Regions from separate parts of the Mesorhizobium captivum genome, predicted to be linked through region 1. Evidence: predicted binding sites of a transcription regulator. Region 1 holds the regulator's gene; each other region holds the start of a gene.
The links. The regulator PhoB, encoded in region 1, activates phosphate uptake and scavenging genes when phosphate is short. The targets are predictions, from matches to a motif close to TGTCATNNANCTGTCAT.

Region 1 (4,554 bases):
CCAGTTCTGGTCGAGCAATCTCAACGCGCCGATGGCCAGCCTGCCGGTGACCATCTTCCAGTTTGCGCTCAGCCCCTATGAGGAATGGCAGCAGCTGGCCTGGACGGGCGCACTTATAATCACCCTGACGGTTCTCGGGCTGAGCATCTTCGCCCGCAGCCTTACCGGACGCAGAGAGGACAGATGAAACCGATGTTGTCCACCGACCTTAACGTAGCCGAGACGGCCGTCGAGAAGGCCAAGATCGAGGTTAAGAACCTCAACTTCTACTATGGCCAGTCGAAGGCGCTGAAGGACATCAACCTGTCGCTGCCCGAACGCAGCGTCACCGCCTTCATCGGGCCGTCGGGCTGCGGGAAGTCGACGCTGCTGCGCGTGCTGAACCGCATTTACGAGCTTTATCCGAAGCAGAACGCCGAAGGCCAGGTGCTGCTCGACGGCAAGAACATCCTCGACCGTTCGCAGGACCTCAACCTGCTAAGGACCAAGATCGGCATGGTGTTCCAGAAGCCGACGCCGTTCCCGATGTCGATCTACGAGAACATCGCCTTCGGCGTCAGGCTGTATGAGAAGATCAGCAAGGCCGAGATGGACAACCGCGTCGAGCAGGCGCTGAAGCGCGCCGCGCTCTGGACCGAGGTCAAGGACAAGCTCAACGCCAGCGGCCTCAGCCTCTCCGGCGGCCAGCAGCAGCGGCTCTGCATCGCCCGCACCGTGGCGGTGAAGCCGGAGGTCATCCTGCTCGACGAGCCGGCCTCGGCGCTCGATCCGCTGTCGACCGCCAAGATCGAGGAACTGATCGACGAGTTGCAGGCCGACTACACGATCGTGATCGTCACCCACAACATGCAGCAGGCGGCGCGCGTGTCGCGGCAGACGGCGTTCATGTATCTCGGCGAGCTGGTCGAGTTCGACCGGACCGAGAAGATCTTCACCTCGCCCCGCGAGAAGCGCACGCAGGACTACATCACCGGCCGCTTCGGCTGAGTTCATACGAGGACACCATCATGGCCCATACGGTCGCTTCCTTCGACGAGGACCTGAGGCAGATCAGCCAGCTCATCCGTGACATGGGCGATCTTGCCGGCTCCATGGTCGGCGCCTCGACCAAGGCGCTGCTCAATTCCGACAACGCGATGGCGCAGCGCGTGGTCTCCGACGACGCCATCATGGACGCGCGCCAGCGCGAGCTCGACGACCGCGCCATCACGCTGATCGCCAAGCGCCAGCCGATGGCCGACGACCTGCGCAGCGTGGTCGGCGCGATCCGCATGGCCGGCGACCTCGAGCGCATCGGCGATCTCGCCAAGAACATCGCCAAGCGGGTCGGCTCGGTCGGCGTCAGCGCTGCGCCACGCGACCTGTCGCACTCCATCGACTCGATGGCGCAGTTGGTGCTGATCCAGGTCCAGGGTGTCATCGAGGAGTACACGGCGGGCGACGCCACGGCGCTTGCCAAGCTCAGGAACGACGACGAGCGCATCGACGTCAAATACACATCCGTGTTCCGCGAGCTCCTGACCTACATGATGGAGGATCCGCGCAACATCACGGCCTGCACGCATCTCCTGTTCTGCGCCAAGAATCTGGAGCGCATCGGCGACCATGTCACCAACATCGCCGAGAACGCCTATTATGTGCTGACCGGCACCCAATTGCCCGCGAACCGTCCGAAGCAGGACGAGACGGCGATGTCGGCTCCGGCGGCGTGACAGCGAAGGTACCTGCCAAATGATCGCCCCACGCATCATGGTGGTGGAGGACGAGGAGCCGCTGGGGGTGCTGCTCCGCTATAACCTCGAATCCGAGGGCTACCAGGTCGAGGTGGTGACCCGCGGCGACGAGGCCGAGATCCGCCTGCAGGAGAACGTGCCCGACCTTCTGGTGCTCGACTGGATGGTGCCGGCGGTTTCCGGCATCGAGCTTTGCCGGCGCTTGAGGATGCGCCCGGAGACCGAGCGGCTGCCGATCATCATGCTGACCGCGCGCGGCGAGGAAAGCGACAGGGTGCGCGGCCTCTCGACGGGCGCCGATGACTACCTGGTCAAGCCGTTCTCGACGCCGGAATTCATGGCCAGGGTCAAGGCGCTGTTGCGCCGCGCCAAGCCGGAGGTGCTGTCCAGCGTGCTCAAGGTCGGCGACATCGTGCTCGACCGCGAATCGCACCGCGTCTACCGCAAGAAGAGCGAGATCAGGCTCGGCCCGACCGAGTTCCGGTTGCTCGAATTCATGATGCGGCATCCCGGCCGCGTGTTCTCGCGCAGCCAGCTGCTCGACAATGTCTGGGGCGAGACGATCTATATCGACGAGCGCACCGTGGACGTGCATGTCGGACGCCTGCGCAAGGCGGTCAACAACGGCCGTATGCCGGACGTGATCCGTACCATCCGTGGAGCCGGCTACGCGATCCGCGAGGATTGATCAGGCCACGTTCTTCCCGGCGGCGCCTGCTCGCGCCTGGACGCCCGGCGCGAAAATCTCCTGGTCGACGAAGCTCAGCGCGCGCATGGCGCAGCCTTCGCGGATCAGCGGCAATTCGTTCGGCTCGGTGTCGAAGGAGATCGATTTGGAGTGCTGGCCGCCGGCGGTCTGGGCGATGGCTTCCCGCAGCGCCGGCTCGATCAGGTCGAAAGCCGCCGCGCTGACGCCGACCATGGCGACCGGCGCCGGGTCGATCAGCGCGAACAGGCTGCCCAGCCCAAAGCCCAGCGCCTCGCCCGCCCGGCGATAGGCCTCGCGCTCCGGCCCGTCTTTTTCACGCGCCTTCGTGGCAAGAGCCCGCATGTCGGCATCGCCGACGTCGACCGGCTCGGCGTCCTCGCTCATCTTCATGGCGCTGCGCCAGATGGCGTAGTTGCCGGCATAGGCCTCGACGCAGCCGCGGCGCCCGCAGCGGCAGAGCGCGCCGCCGGGACGGTGGATCATGTGGCCGAACTCGCCGCCTGAGGAATGTGTGCCGGTGAACAACTCGCCTTTCAGCACCAGCCCCATGCCGATGCCGTGCGAGAGCAGGATGGCGATGAAATTGTCGCGATAGCGGTCGGGGTCGCGCCATTGCAGCGCCACCGCCATCATGTTGCAGTCGTTCTCCATGGTGGCGGGAATGCCGAATTCATGCTCCAGGATGTCGGCGAAAGGAATGTCGGTCAGCGGCGTGATCGGCGACCACAGCATGGCGCGGGCATGGGAATCGGTGATGCCCTGGATGCCCATGGCGATGCGGGCGACGCTGGCGACATCGAGATCGGGGTCTTCCAGCCGACGCCGGACGATCGCCGTGCATTCGCCGATCAGCTCGTCGCGCGGCATGGTGAGGGTGTCGAGGCGCCGTTGCTCCTCGGCGATGACCTGGCCGGCATAGTCGATGACGGCGACGGAGAGGAAATTCAGCGACAGCACCACCGTCACCACCGCGGCCGCCTCGGGGTTGAGGGCGAGGCCGACTTGCGGCCGGCCGCGCTTCAGCGACGCGGTCTCGCTCGGCTTGCTCTCGGCCAGGATGCCTTCATGGATGAGGTCCGCTGAGATCGCCGAAATCGTCGAGTGGCTGAGCCCGGTGGTCGCGGCGATTTCCGTGCGCGACGGCTGGCCGGCCCGGCGCACGGCCGAGAGCACCATGGCGCGGTTGCGCCGGCGCAGGTCGTCGTGGCGGATTCCGACCGACATCCTTTCCTTCCTCCCGGGCGTCGCGGCCTTCTCATCATGCCATGGGCCGTCGCCGACGTGCCAGGATACTGGCAGAAGCTGCCGGGGCTGTCATTATTTATTGCGGGTCTCGAAAAAAAGTCTGCGGCACCTCAAGAACCATCATAATCGCAGTTGACAGCGCTTCGGCGTTGGATCAGTGTTTTTTCGAGGCTCGAAAAAAAGCCTCTGTGTCCGGCCTTCGGGCCAGTCTGGGTCGCGCCGCAAGGCGGCGCAGGGAGGAAAATCATGAAGAGTTTCGCAGCCGCCATGCTGGCGGGTGTCGCCATGTCGCTGACGCTGGCGTCGGTCGCAGAGGCGAAGGACAAGGTGGTCGGGGTTTCGTGGTCGAATTTCCAGGAAGAGCGCTGGAAGACCGACGAAGCGGCGATGAAGAAGGCCATCGAGGCCGCCGGCGACAAATATATCTCGGCCGACGCGCAGTCCAATCCGGGCAAGCAGCTGACCGACGTCGAGAGCCTGATCTCGCAGGGCGCCAACGCGCTGATCATCCTGGCGCAGGACGCTTCCGCGATCGGCCCGGCGGTGCAGAAGGCGCTGGACGAAGGCATTCCGGTGGTCGGCTACGACCGCCTGATCGAGAACAAGGACGTGTTCTACCTGACCTTCGACAACAAGGAAGTCGGCCGCATGCAGGCCCGCGAGGTGTTCAAGGCCAAGCCCGAAGGCAACTATGTCTTCATCAAGGGCTCGGGCGCCGATCCGAATGCCGATTTTCTGTTCTCCGGCTCGATGGAAGTGCTGAAGGAGGCCATCGACAGCGGCAAGGTCAAGAATGTCGGCGAGGCCTATACCGACGGCTGGCTGCCCGCCAACGCGCAGAAGAACATGGAGCAGTTCCTGACCGCC
Region 2 (4,554 bases), on a different contig from region 1:
CGGGAGCGTTGCCGGCAGCAGGCCCAAAGGCGCCGCCTTTTTCGGTTGCGCGGCTCATACAAGGTTTTTCGCAATTGCGAAAGGGGAGGCCCCACCCCAAATACGTGGTCACTGATTCTTAAACGTCTTGGTGTGAAATGATTCTGTTAACCAAGGCGGAACCTTTGAGGGGCCGGGCAGTTCGATGTTCATGACCGATCAGATGTCCAGATTGCGTCCGGTTTTCGCGTGGGCAGCGCTTGGCGTGCTGGTCGCGGCCGGCGCCGCGCAGTCGGCGGCGGCGCTGAGAGAAGCCGACCCGATCTCGCCGCCTGACGCCAAGACCGCGCAGCAGATGTTCGCCGACGCCCCTGATGGCGTCGATCCGATCGTCACCGGCCCGGTCAGCGCCGCTTTCAAGCAGCGGCAGAAGGCGGCCGACTGCGACAGCGCCGTCTGGCCGAACGTTCCAGCGACCTGCTATCCGGATTGACGACGGCAGTCTTAAGAACGCGGCAAACGTAGCGATCCTTCCCACCCCCTCTGGCCTGCCGGCCATCTCCCCCGCAAGGGGGGAGATCGATGTGACGTCGCCTTTCGCCAATCTCAAGCGTCGGAGAGGGGCGCCAAGGCCGAAGCCGCCAATCTCCCCCCTTGCGGGGGAGATGTCCGGCGGGACAGAGGGGGGTGCCTCGCGCCGGCCTTACGCCGACCGCACCGGGTCGAGCGTCATCTTGTAGAGCTCGTTGTCGTCGCGATCCATCAGCCGCACGGTGAGCTGCTCGGTGGCGCCGGAAATATCGACCAGCCCGAAGAATTGCAGCCCGGCCGACGGCGGTAGGTTCTGGCCTTGCTCGGCGGTTGGCGCCTTGATGAACTTCAACTCCGGACCAAACGTCATGTCGAGGTCGTTGGGGCCGAACGTACCGGCGTGGATCGGGCCGGAGACGAACTCCCAGAACGGGTTGAAATCCTGGAACTGCGCCTTGTCGGGGTTGTAGTAATGCGCCGCCGTGTAGTGGACATCGGCGGTGAGCCACACCGTGTTGGCGATGCCGGCATTCTTGATGTAGCGCAGCAGATCGGCGAATTCGAGCTCGCGGCCCTTCGGCCCGCCATTATCGCCATTGCTGACCGCCTCGGCGCCAGCCTTCTTGGCGGCATCGTCCCAGACGACGAGGCCGAGCGGCATGTCGGCGGCGATGATCTTCCAGGTCGCCTTGGAGTTCGCGAGCTCGCGCTTCAGCCACTGCGTCTGCTGCTCACCGAGCATGCGCGATTTCGGCGTCAGCGTCTCTTCCATGTCGGGGCCGTTGGGACCGCGATAGGAGCGCATGTCGAGGAAGAAGACGTCGAGCAGCGGCCCGTGGGCGATCTTGCGGTAGACGCGACCGGGCTCCGATGGCTCGTAGCGGATGGTCGTCATCTCATGGAAGGCGCGCGCCGCGCGGGCCGCCAGCACATGGATGGATTTTTCGCTGTAGCGGTTGTCGGCGGTGAGGTCCTTTGAATCCGACCAGTTGTTCAGCACCTCGTGGTCGTCCCACTGGTAGAAGGTCGGGCAGATGGCGGAAAGGCCCAGCACATGCTTGTCCATCATGTTGTACTTCCACTGGTCGCGGTATTCGTCCAGCGTCTCGGCGACCTTGCGCTTGCCGTCGACCATGACGACGTTCTTCCACTTGCCGCCGCCGGGCAGGTCGACTTCGTCCTTCATGGCGCCGTCGGCATAGATCGTGTCGCCGGAATGCAGGAAGAAGTCCGGCGTGTGCTTGGCGATGGTGGAATAGGTCTTCATGCCGGTCTCGTCGATGCCCCAGCCCTGGCCGGCGGTGTCGCCCGACCAGGCGAAGCGCACGTCGCGCTTGGAGGCCGGCGCGGTGCGGAAGCGGCCGACGATCGGCTCGGAGACGGCATTGATGTCGGAAAGGTCGGCGGCAGTCATGCGGTAGAAGATGTCCTGGTCGGAGGCGAGGTCGGTGAGCAGCCGCTTCACCGTGTAGTCGCTTGCCGGCGAGGTATCGAGCGCAGCCAGCCGCGTCGCGTCGGCGAAGCTTTCGGTGGTCGACACTTCGTACATCACGCGCGCCGGCCGATCGGTGCGGGTCCAGACCATGCCCGAGGTGGCATCGACGTCGCCCGACTGGACGCCATGGGTGAAGGCCGGGCGCTGGTTGGCACGGGAATAATAAGGCAGTGCGAGCCCGGAGGCACCGACAAGGCCAAAGGCGCTGGCCGAGGTAACGAAAGCGCGGCGGGTCAACGAGAGCTTGTTCATGGCTGTCTCCGGGATGGCGTTGAACGGGACCGCCAAGCTCCAGCCTCAATGTTTCAGGCACATATCGGAACCATGAAGTTTTGATAACAGTGAACAGCCTTCCCTTCTCCCCCTTGCGGGAGAAGGTGGATCGGCGCGTAGCGCCGAGACGGTTGAGGGGTGCTGGACGGATCGCCGTCACTGCCAAGCTGGAACACCCCTCATCCGACCGAGCTTCGCTCGGCCACCTTCTCCCACAGGGGGAGAAGGGAAAGTAGCACCTCAAGCCGCCTGCGGCTCAGGCTCGAACGCCGGCTTGCTCGTATTAATGAGCAGCGAAATACAGGCCGCGGCAATACCGGTCATGCCGGCGATCATGAACGCCAGCTCGTAATTGCCCTGCAATTCCCTCATGGTTCCGCCGAAGGCCGCAGCGGCCGCTGCGCCCACCTGGTGACCGGCGACGATCCAGCCGAAGACGATCGGCCCGCTGCGGTCGCCGAAGGCTTCGTTGGCGAGCCTCAGCGTTGGCGGCACGGTGGCGATCCAGTCCAGACCATAGAGCACGGCAAAGATGATCAGGCTGACCGCCGAGAAACCGGAATAGGGCAGATAGATCAGCGACAGGCCGCGCACGGCATAGTAGACGCCGAGCAGCTTGCGCGGATCGAAGCGGTCGGTGAGCCAGCCCGACAGTGTGGTGCCGATCAGGTCGAAGATACCCATCATCGACAGCAGGCCGGCGGCCTGCACCTCGCCGATGCCCATGTCGCCGCAGAAGGCGATGAGGTGCGTGCCGACGAGGCCGTTGGTGGTGAAGCCGCAGACGAAGAAGGTGGCGAAGAGATACCAGAACACCCTGGTGCCCGCGGCGCGCCGCAGCGTGGTGAGCGTATGCGTAAGGAAATTGCCCTGCGAGGCCGGCGACACCGGCGGCACGTCGTCCGCATCGGCGCCGTAGCGGACCTGGCCGATCGAGGCCGGACGCTCCGGCACCAGCAGGAGCACGAGCGGGATGAGCGCGGCCGTTGCCAGCGCCACCGCGATCGCCACCGGCTTCCAGCCACCGGCCTGGGCCAGCGAGGCGATGAGCGGCAGGAACACCAGCATGCCGGTGGCGCTGGAGGCCGACATCAGGCCCATCACCAGGCCGCGATTGGTCTTGAACCAGCGATTGACGATGGTGGCACCGAGCACGCTTGCCACCGCGCCCGAGCCGATGCCGGAAAAGACGCCCCAGGTGATGAAGAGATGCCATGGCTCTGTCATCAGCAGGCTGAGCGCCGTCGAGCCCGACATGATCAGCAGCGAGGCGAGCAGCGTGCGGCGGAGCCCAATTCGCTCCATCAGCGCCGCCGCAAACGGCCCGGTCAGGCCGTAGAGCAGGATGCCGACGCCGGCGGCCAGCGAGATGACGTCGCGCCGCCAGCCAAAACTGTTTTCCAACGGCAGCATCATGACGGCGGGCGCCGAGCGAAGCCCGGCGGCACAGGCAAAGGAAAATGACGGCAACGACGACGAAGGCGTAGCGCTGGCCAAACGGACGGGACTGGGTTATCATGTTACTGACCGGTACGTTGCAATGGGGTGGCGCCATACATACGTACCGGTCAGTAACATTGTCAAGCGAGTTTGTTGAATGCCATCGGACAATAAAATTGAAGCGTCGGTGAACGAGACGCCCACCGTGCCGGCGCCGAAGGCCGCCGACAAGATCCTCGACGTGGCGCGCGACCTGTTCTATCGCGAAGGCATCCGTGCGATTGGCGTCGACGAGATCGTCAAGCGCGCCGGCGTCACCAAGCCCAGCCTCTACCGTAGCTTTCCGTCGAAGGACGAGCTCGCCGCCTCTTATCTGCGCAAGTATGACCTCGAATTCTGGGCGCGCTTCAACGAAGCCGTCGACGCGCATCCCGGCAATCCGCGTGCGCAGATCATCGCTTTCCTCACCCGGGTCGGCAAGCGCACGCAAAAGCGAGACTATCGCGGTTGCGGGATGACCAATGCGGCGGTCGAATATCCCGAGCACGGCCATCCGGCGCGCATCGTCAGCGAGAACAACAAGCAGGAACTGCGCCGGCGCCTGCGCGCCATGGCCACGGCGATGGGCGCAACGGACGCCGACACGCTCGGCGACGGGCTGCTGCTCCTCATCGAGGGCGCCTATATCAGCGGCCAGTTGTTCGGGCTGGGCGGACCGGCGGCCTCGGTCGCCCGCAACGCCGATCTACTGATTGAAGCCAGCTTGAAGAAATAAGGATTGGCGATACGCTCCGGCAACTCGAAACGGAGTTGTCAGCGATGCGTGCGTTTCTCGT
Region 3 (4,554 bases), on a different contig from region 1:
GCGCGCTTTGGCGTAGCCGATCACCGTGTCCTTGCCGGCGCCACTCGGACCGACCACCGCGACGAAGACGCCGTTGCGGATGGGAAGGGTCTCAGTCAGTTCGCGTTCGATCAACGCCGAAACCATCATGCGACACGCCTGCCCTGGCGCCACACGGTGCGCACGACCGGCACATGATCGTCGACTCGCACGCGCACCAGATCGGCGCGGCGGCCTGGCTCGATGATGCCGCGATCGGTGAGGCCGACCGCTTCGGCCGGGTTCTTCGAAACCATGGCGACCGCTTGCGGCAGCGATATGCCTTCGACGACGTCGCCGAGGAAGAAGGCAGACTGGATCAGGCTGAAGGGGATATAGTCGGACGACAGGATGTCGAGCAGGCCGTCGCCGGCGAGCGCCCTGGCCGAGACATTGCCGGAATGCGAGGCGCCGCGCATCAAGTTCGGTGCGCCCATTAGCACGCCGAGGCCTGCCGCCTTCGAGGCCCTTGCCGCCTCTTCGGTGGTCGGAAATTCGGCGACGCGCACGCCCTGCGCAATCGCCTCGTCGACATGGCCGGCCGTCGCGTCGTCATGGCTGGCGAGCACGATGCCGCGCTCCTGGCAGGCGGCGGAGATGAAGATGCGGTTCGGACCGGAATTCCTGGCCGATTCCGCCATCCGCTTCTCGCAGAATTTCTGAAAGTCGCGGTCGGTCAGCTTCAGCTTGCGCTGGTAGTAATAGGCATAGGTCTCGAGGTTGACGAACTGGCGCTGGCCCGGCGCATGGTCCATCAGCGAGGCGAGCTTCACCCGGTCGTCGGTCTCGAAATTGGCGAAGGCCTCGAGGCAATCCGGCGCCGAGACCTCGCAGCGCAGATGGATGAAATGGTCGGCCCTGAGCCGATCCTGCCTGACGCTGTCCTCGATGGCGTCGGCGAGCTTGCGAACGTCGTCGGACTTCAGGTCGGCATCCTCGTCCATGCCGACGCGCAAGGCATCGAGCACCGTGGTAATGCCGGCAGTCGCTACCTGCGCGTCATGGGCAAGCACGGCGGCGATCGGGTTCCAGCGCACTTTCGGGCGCGGCGCGTAGTGGCCTTCGAGATGGTCGGTGTGCAGTTCGACGAGACCCGGGATGACGTAATCGCCGCCCATGTCCTCGCCGGCACGGGTGGCGCCCGGCTCTATCGCGGCAATAAGGCCATCGCGCAGCAGCAGCGAGCCCTCGACGATCTCGTCGGGCAGCACGATGCGGGCATTGTTCAAAACGGTCTCGGCGGTCATTTCAGGCAGTCCTATCTCAAGCGATCCATATCGGGCGGTCGTAGCGAGTGGTCAAATCAGGCGGTTTTTCTGGCCGGGCGGCGTCCAAGCGCATGGTGGGAGAGCACCATGAACGGCGCGCCCGGTTCGGTTTCGACGAACAGAGTCAGCGCATCCACCGGCACCGGACGCTGCAGCACATCCGCGAACAGGCTGTCGATTGCTGCGCGAAGACGCGGGCTTTCCTGTGGCCCGACGCGGCCCGACAACGTCATGTGGAAGCGGAATGTCTCGAAGACGTAAGGATAGCCCCACTGGCATAGATTGCGGAATTCCTGCGGCTTCAGCGAGTCTGGGCTGCGCCGCTCGATCTCGGCCTCGGTCAGTGGCGCGCGGAAGCGGTCGAAGGCGCGCACGACCTCGCCGGCAAAGCCGTTGAGCTCAGCCAACGGCGCCTCCGGCACCAGCGCGAAAAAGCCGTCGATCTGGCCGACGACGAGGCGAGGAATGACGACCGGCGATGTGACTTCGGCGAAATTGTCGAGCGCTTCGCGCAGCGAGGCTTCCGTCTCGTTCGGCGCCAGCCCGAACGGTGCCTTCAGCGTCGCATGGAACCCATAGCGCCGCGCCGAGGCGGTATGGAACGCAACTTCCGCCGCCGACAGCTCAGCCACAGCCTCGACCGGCCGCGCCGCCGCGCCGAAAGGGTCGCGGCCGAGCCAATTGGCGGCGATGCGCGCCAGCGGCTCGTCCTGCCGTGGGGTGAAATAGATGGCGTAGCGCATGAGAAAACCTCATCGAAGCGCGTCGCCCCAGAGGGGGCAATGGTGCGGCGCGCTCCAAGTCTTTATCTGTGCATGTCGTTATCCCAAAACCGCTTCGCACTTTTGGGCGACATGCATCCGTCCGCTGCCATAGGTGATTTCCATGACGGATTGACGAAGCTTTCATGGGTTTTCGAAGGCAACCAGGCCCTGACGGTCCTTAGCCGACGATTTTCCCGAACTGGACCAACAACTTGAGCGCGATAGAAAATCTTAGGCCTTCATCAGCCACTCGTGCTCGGCCGCGTTGTGGAATTTCCACGTCCGCTTCGGGCCGGCCATGACGTTGAGATAATAGAGATCGTAGCCGTGGCAGGCCGCGCATGGGTGGTAGCCCTTCGGCACCAGCACGACATCGCCATCCTCGATCGCCATCGCCTCGTCGAGGTCGCGGTCACCATTCTTGTCGGCGTCGGTATAGACGCGTTGGAAGGCAAAGCCCTGCGGCGGGTTGAGGCGATGGTAATAGGTCTCCTCGAGATAGGATTCCACCGGGAGATTGTCCTGGTCGTGCTTGTGCGGCGGATAGCTCGATGTGTGACCGCCGGGCGTGATGACCTCGACCACCAGAAGCGAGTCGGCCGGCTTGCCCTCCGGCAGGATGTTGGTGACGTAGCGGGTGTTGGTGCCCTTGCCGCGCACTTCCTGGCCGAGATCGTCGGGTGCGATGACACGGGCCGGCAGGCCGCCGCCGAGGCCCGGCGCCGAGCAGACGGCGAGCTCAAGGTCGGTGTCGGCGGTCACCGACCAGTCGGAGTCTTGCGGCACATAGACCGACCAGGGCTTGCCCTCGAAGGGCGACATGCGCTCGCCGAGCAGGCCGAGATCCTTGTCCGCGGCTGAGGCGTTGCCCTTGCCGGTGACGAAGACCAGGCAGACCTCGCGATCGCCCGTTTTGCCGGACGCCGTCTCGCCCGGCCGCAGACGGTGAAGATCGAAACCCACGTAAGTCCAGCCGGCGCTTTGCGGCGTGACGTGAGCGACGCGGCCGTGGCCCTTGTCGGCCTTGACAAGCAGTTTCGACATTTTTGTCTCCTGGGTCATTCCTTCGGCTCGGCCGGAGGTTTGTCCTCGGCCGGCTTGTAGAGATAGAAGAACTGCCACACCGCGTAGCCGGCGAAGCCGAGCGCGATGATGCCCCAGAAGGGGGTGCCGGAGGCGAACTCGATCACCGACCAGACAAGGCAGACGGCGACCACGGCGATGCGCCGCCACAGCGGCCGGAAGAAGGGGTGCTCATAGTCTTTCATCGCGCCAATCCAGGATTTGTTCGACACGCATCAAATAAGCCGCGCGTCGAAACGAATCCGCCGTTCAGGCATTCGGGAAGCCTTGCGTCTCCACCGTGTAGCCGGCTGCCGTCATCACCCGCATCAGCTCCTTGTGGCCGACTTGCGCCATCTTCAGCGGCGGATTCTTCTTCGGGTCTTGCTCGGCCTCGACCACGAACCAGCCTTCGTAACCATAATCGGCGAAACGCTGGACGATGGCGCCGAAATCGAGCGAGCCGTCGCCCGGCACGGTGAAGGCGCCGAGCGCCACTGCATCGAGGAAGGACTGTTTTGAGCGGTCGAGGCCCTCGATCACGCCCATGCGCACGTCCTTCACATGGACGTGGTTGATGCGCTTGTGGTGGTTGTCGATGGCGCGCAGCACGTCGCCGCCGGCAAAGGCGAGATGGCCGGCATCGAGCAGCAGCGGGATGCCTTCGCCGGAATTGCGCATGAAGGCGTCTAGCTCCGGTTCGGTCTCGACCACAGCCGCCATGTGATGGTGGTAGGAGAGCGGCATGCCCTGGTAGGCGCACCACTCGCCGAATTCGGTGAGGCGCCGGCCATAGGCCTTCATCTCGTCATCGGAAAGCTTCGGCTTGGTGGCTAAAGGCTTGGAACGGTCGCCCTGGATGGAGCGGCCGACCTCGCCATAGACGATGCAGGGCGCATTGACCGCCTTGAACAGATCGATCATCGGTTGGATGCGATCCTTGTTCCTGGCCAGATCCTCGTTGACCAGCGTGCCGGAGAACCAGCCGCCGCAAAGCGTGACGTCGGCCTCCTTCAGGATCGGCAGCATCACCTTCGGATCGTTGGGGAAGCGGCGGCCCATCTCCATGCCGGTGAAGCCGGCGGAGCGCGACTGGCGCAGACATTCCTCCAGCGACACGTCATCGCTCAACTCCACCAGATCGTCGTTCCACCACGCGATGGGGGACATGCCCAGTTTGGCTTTCAAGTCGTCACTCCAGCTTCAATCGTTGCAAGGCGGACGCAAGCTCAGCCCCGACGGCTGCTTACGGCTTCCTCATATTTCTTGCGCGCGGCATTCACCTGCGGCCGCGACGAGACCGCCGGCACGGCGACGTCCCACCAATGGCCGCCGGCCTCGGTCGACACAAGCGGATCGGTGTCGATGACGAGCACGGTGGTCTTGCTGTTCTCCTTCGCCTTGGCAAGCGCCGTCTCCAATTCGGCGATCGACGCCACCTT
Region 4 (4,554 bases), on a different contig from region 1:
CGATCATGTCGCCGCGCGCCTGGACGACGGCAAGCGCCGCCAACTCGCGGTCGTAGAGCGAGCCTTCGCTCATCACGCGGTCGACGCCGAGCGCCAGCTGCTCGACGATCTGGTCGAGGCGCAGCGCCGGCACCGAGCGGTCGCCGCGGCGGCGGTCGGCCAGCAGGCGGTGGGCATTGGCAATTGCGGCTTCGCCGCCTTTCACCGCGACATACATGTCATGCCTCCATCGTCTTGATGCGGGTGGTGCGCGGCAGGCAGGCGAGGCTGCCGCGTGCCGCCAGGATGATGTCGACGCCGCGCGGAAAACGCTGGTTGTTCTGCTTCCACTGCTCGACGAAATGGCGCGGCATGCCTGTCGGAGCGATCATAGACGTCTTCTCGATGCCTGGTCCTTCGAGTAGCAGCGACGGACCCGAAGCAAGGTCATCGACCAAAAGGATGAGCGTCGTCGAGCGGTTGGGATATTCCTGCGTGCCCTGCGAAAAGCCGTCGAGCGCCGCCATTTCCGCCGGGTTGGCGACCAAAGCGAAATGCGCGTCGGCCGGCGTGTTGGCCAAGGGCGCGCCGGTGTGGAAGCCGAGCCAGGCCTTGACCGGGGCCTCCGCCTGCAGCCGCGGATCGAGCCAGACCGGCGTGTCGTTGTCGCAGAGCGAAAGCGCCACGGCGCCGGCGGTCGCCGACAGCGGCGCCGGCGGATGGGCGAGCGGCGGCAGCGCCTGGACGCTGCCGGGGCGAGCCATCGCATCCATGATGGCGCGGAACACGACTTGAGCGTTGAAGACGGGATCGGCGAAGCCGCCCTCGATCGATTGCGTGGCGATATCCATCAGTCCTCTCCGCGCACCATGGTGAAGAAATCCACTTTCGTGGCCGCCGTCTCGACGCGCCGCTTCTCGCGCGCCTCTTCGAGTGCTGTCCGCAACGGCGTGACGAGCTTCGTTTCGACCGCTTCGCGGTGAGCCGGGTCCTGCCAGAGCGCATCGGCGATTGCGGCGAGCCTGGCTTTGGCCTTGTCGCGGCCGAGCGCGTAGGAATGGCCGACCTGTCCGGCGGGCAGCCGCACGGTGGCGCGGGTGACGGTCGCCTCGCCGACATTGAAGGGCGCGCCGCCGCCGCCGATCCGGCCGCGCACCGTCACCAGCCCGGTTTCGGGGCCGCGCAGCAGTTCGGCCTCGGAGGGCAGGCCTGAGCTGTCCCACAGACGCGTGATTTCATCGGCCGCCGCATGCGCCAGCGTCGCCATCATAGCCTTCCGCTCGGCCTGCTCGCGCGCTTCCTGTCCTCGCATCGCTTCACTCCTCGCATGAAGATGATTTGTCTATTGATATAGACAACTATACAAATTATACTCATCATCTAGCGAGAGTCCATGACGGGTGGATGACAAAGGGGCGTAAAAGTTTGGGGGCGGGGAGATGATCGGAATTGCGAGCAGCATAGAAAGGCGCAGCGGCGTGTCGCTGTGGCGCCAGATCGCCGACAGGATATTACAGGGGATCGCGAGCGGCGATTTCGCCGAAAATGCGGCGCTGCCGCCCGAGGTTGTGTTGGCGGAACGCTACGGCGTCAACCGCCACACGGTGCGCAGCGCTATTGCTGCACTCGTGCAGGAAGGCGTGCTGAGGGCCGAGCAGGGGCGCGGCACCTTCGTTTTGTCGCGCAAGCGCCTGTCCTATCCGATCGGCGCCCGCACACGCTTTTCGACCGGGCTGCAGAGCCAGACGACCGAGCGCCACATCGCTCTGCTGTCGTCCTCGACCGAGCCGGCCAACCGGCGCATCGCCGAGGCGCTCGGCATTGCCAGGGGAGCGGCCGTGATCCGTCTGGAAACGCGCGGCGAGGCCGACGGGCATCCGGTGTCGCGCGCGACGACCTGGTTCGATGCAAAGCGTTTCGCCGGCATCGAGGCCGCGATGGCGGAGACGGGATCGATCACCGCCTCGCTCAAGCGCTTCGGCATCAACGACTATCTGAGGCACTCAACGGTGCTGTCGGCGCGTCACGCCGACGCCGACGACCTCGCCGCACTTGATTTGCAACCGGGCGCCATCGTGCTGGTGACCGTCGCCGTCAACGTCACGCTGGATGGCCAGCCGATCCAGTTCGCGGAGTCGCGATTTCCGGCGGAACGGGTGGAGCTCAGGCTGTCGGCCAGCGATTAGTCGCGTCTTACCCGACCTCAATAACCGCCTTGATCAGCCCCGACTTCTCATGCGCCCATCGCGCGAGATCGCGCGGCGTTCCGGCAAGCGTCGTGCGGTGGGTGACGAGTTTCCCGAGCGGCACCGCACCGTTGCGGATCGAGGCGGCGACGTGGTCGAAATCGGCATGGAGCGCATTGCGACTGCCGACCAGCGTCATCTCGCGCTTGTGGAATTCAGGATCGGAGAAAGTGATATCGTCCTTGACGACGCTGACCAGCACCAGCGTGCCGCCATGCGCGACATGGGCGAAGGCAGATTGCACCGACTGCGTGTTGCCGGTGGCGTCGAAGACCAGGTCGAAGCCTTCGCCGCTCGTCGCCTCCCGTACCAGGTCGGTGGCTGGTGCTTTCGAACCGTCGAGCGCGGCAAAGCCGAGCTCGCCTTCGGCGAAATTAAGCCGCTCGGTGCTCATGTCGAGCAGGCTGACGTCGAACCCGGCAATGCGCGCGAAGATCGCTGTACCAATGCCGATCGGCCCGGCGCCGATGACCAGCGTGCGGGAGCCCTGCACGGCGAGCGAGCGTCGCACGGCATGCGCGCCGATCGCCAGGAATTCGACCGCAGCCGCATCGGCCAGCGAGAGGCCGTTTGCCGGATAAAGATTTTGCGCCGGCACCAGGATCTCGTCGCACATGGCGCCGTCGCGGTGTACGCCAAGCACCTCGATCCTGACGCAGCAGTTGGGCTTGCCGTGCCGGCAGGCGATGCATTTGCCGCAGGCGAGATAGGGGTTGATGATCACCGGCTCGCCGACGGGAAGGCCGACGCCTTCGCCCCTCTCTACGACCGTGCCCGAGACCTCATGGCCCATGATGCGCGGATAGGCAAGGAACGGGTGCTTGCCCTCGAAGATGTGGTAGTCGGTGCCGCAGATGCCGACATGGCTGACAGCGACCCGCGCCCAGCCGGGCGGCGGCGCGCCGGGCGCCGCGCGGTCTTCGAGAACAAGGTCGCCAGGCGAGCGGCAAACGACGGCTTTCATGCGCTAATCCAGTATTTGTAAGGAGCGCCGGCCTCGGTCGATCGGGGCCGGCGCGTCATTCATGGTTATTTGCCGCGACGGCGCAGGCCGTCGAAGTAGACGATGACAATGATCAGCACGCCGGTGATGATGCGCTGCCAGAAGGCATTGACGTTGAGCAGGTTGGCGCCGTTGTTGATGGTGGCCAGAATGAAAGCGCCAAGCAGCGGTCCGTGCACGGAGCCGACCGCGCCGAACAGCGAGGTGCCGCCGATCACCGACGAGGCAATCGCCTGCAGTTCCCAACCCTCGGCCTGCGTCGGATTGCCGATGCCGATGCGCGAGGCCAGCAGCACGCCAACGAAAGCCGCGCAGAGACCCGATAGCGTATAGGCCATATAGATGGTGCGCTGGACATTGACGCCCGACAGGCGCGAGGCCTCGGCGTTGGAGCCGACCGAGAACAGATATCGGCCCCAACGGCTGTGATGCAGGAAGACATAGGCGGGGATGCCGACCAGGATCACCATCCAGAACAGGTTGGGGATGCCGACGAAGGAACCGCGCGAGAACTCCTGGAAGGCGTCGTTGTTGATCGAGATCGAATTGCCGTTGGTCATCAGCAGGCCGATGCCGCGCAACGAGGTTAGCGTCGCCAACGTGATGATGAAGGGCGGCAGGCCCATCTTGACGATGCCAAAGCCATGGAACAGGCCGATGGCGACGCCCACAAGCAAGGTGATGAGGATGGCGGCGAAGACCGGCACTCCGGCATTGATCAGCATCGCCGTGGTTACGGTGCAGAAGCCGACAACCGCGCCGACCGAAAGGTCGATGCCGCCGGTGATGATGACGAAGGTCTGACCGACCGCGAGGATGGCGATCATCGAACCCTGGCGGAGCAGGTTCGAGATGTTGTTGGCCGAGGCGAAGCTTGGCGTCGCCACCGACAGGATGATCCACAAGAGAACCAGCAGCGCCAGCAGTGTCAGCCCGAACAGGGCGTTGTAATTGCGCTTGGGTTTTTCGGCAGGGATCGCCTCGGTGCTCATTTTTGTCCTCCCGTCTTTTCTTGTTTCTCGGCCAGTGCCTGGCTCAAAATGTCCTCGTGGCTTGCAGTGTGGAAACCATGCGTGGCGACCAGCTTGCCGCGCCGGAACACGTGCAGCGTGTCGGCGAGCTCATAGACTTCCGGCAGATAGGACGAGATCAGGATGATGCCGGCGCCCTTGGACAGAAGCGTCGAGAACAGGCGGTAGATCTCGGCCTTGGTGCCGACATCGACGCCGACCGTCGGCTCGTCGAAGATGAACAGCTTGGCGCCGTGCGCCAGCCATTTGCCGATGACGATCTTCTGCTGGTTGCCGCCGGACAGGCTGGAGGCCA

Region 2: a site for PhoB is predicted at 2,330-2,346, ahead of RFM40_RS19795 (alkaline phosphatase D family protein). Genes of this name have one in related genera too.
Region 3: a site for PhoB is predicted at 2,172-2,188, ahead of RFM40_RS05195 (DUF1045 domain-containing protein). Genes of this name have one in related genera too.
Region 4: a site for PhoB is predicted at 1,373-1,389, ahead of phnF (phosphonate metabolism transcriptional regulator PhnF). Genes of this name have one in related genera too.

The regions. Positions count from the first base shown of each region.
Region 1 is NZ_JAVIJB010000003.1:90,934-95,487, forward strand. It holds gene pstA (phosphate ABC transporter permease PstA) at 1-187, shown strand, start outside; gene pstB (phosphate ABC transporter ATP-binding protein PstB) at 184-987, shown strand; gene phoU (phosphate signaling complex protein PhoU) at 1,005-1,712, shown strand; gene phoB (phosphate regulon transcriptional regulator PhoB) at 1,732-2,421, shown strand; gene RFM40_RS04485 (ROK family protein) at 2,422-3,666, opposite strand; gene xylF (D-xylose ABC transporter substrate-binding protein) at 3,934-4,554, shown strand, end outside.
Region 2 is NZ_JAVIJB010000023.1:35,533-40,086, reverse strand. It holds gene RFM40_RS19800 (hypothetical protein) at 191-472, shown strand; gene RFM40_RS19795 (alkaline phosphatase D family protein) at 683-2,257, opposite strand; partial or broken gene RFM40_RS19790 (MFS transporter) at 2,519-3,797, opposite strand; gene RFM40_RS19785 (TetR/AcrR family transcriptional regulator) at 3,876-4,493, shown strand; gene RFM40_RS19780 (hypothetical protein) at 4,538-4,554, shown strand, end outside.
Region 3 is NZ_JAVIJB010000004.1:573-5,126, forward strand. It holds gene phnN (phosphonate metabolism protein/1,5-bisphosphokinase (PRPP-forming) PhnN) at 1-129, opposite strand, end outside; gene RFM40_RS05190 (alpha-D-ribose 1-methylphosphonate 5-triphosphate diphosphatase) at 126-1,265, opposite strand; gene RFM40_RS05195 (DUF1045 domain-containing protein) at 1,322-2,029, opposite strand; gene iolB (5-deoxy-glucuronate isomerase) at 2,282-3,094, opposite strand; gene RFM40_RS05205 (DUF3329 domain-containing protein) at 3,109-3,318, opposite strand; gene iolE (myo-inosose-2 dehydratase) at 3,383-4,300, opposite strand; gene iolD (3D-(3,5/4)-trihydroxycyclohexane-1,2-dione acylhydrolase (decyclizing)) at 4,342-4,554, opposite strand, start outside.
Region 4 is NZ_JAVIJB010000025.1:91,083-95,636, reverse strand. It holds gene RFM40_RS21115 (carbon-phosphorus lyase complex subunit) at 1-217, opposite strand, end outside; gene phnH (phosphonate C-P lyase system protein PhnH) at 219-830, opposite strand; gene phnG (phosphonate C-P lyase system protein PhnG) at 830-1,291, opposite strand; gene phnF (phosphonate metabolism transcriptional regulator PhnF) at 1,419-2,165, shown strand; gene RFM40_RS21095 (zinc-binding alcohol dehydrogenase family protein) at 2,173-3,189, opposite strand; gene RFM40_RS21090 (ABC transporter permease) at 3,255-4,220, opposite strand; gene RFM40_RS21085 (sugar ABC transporter ATP-binding protein) at 4,217-4,554, opposite strand, start outside.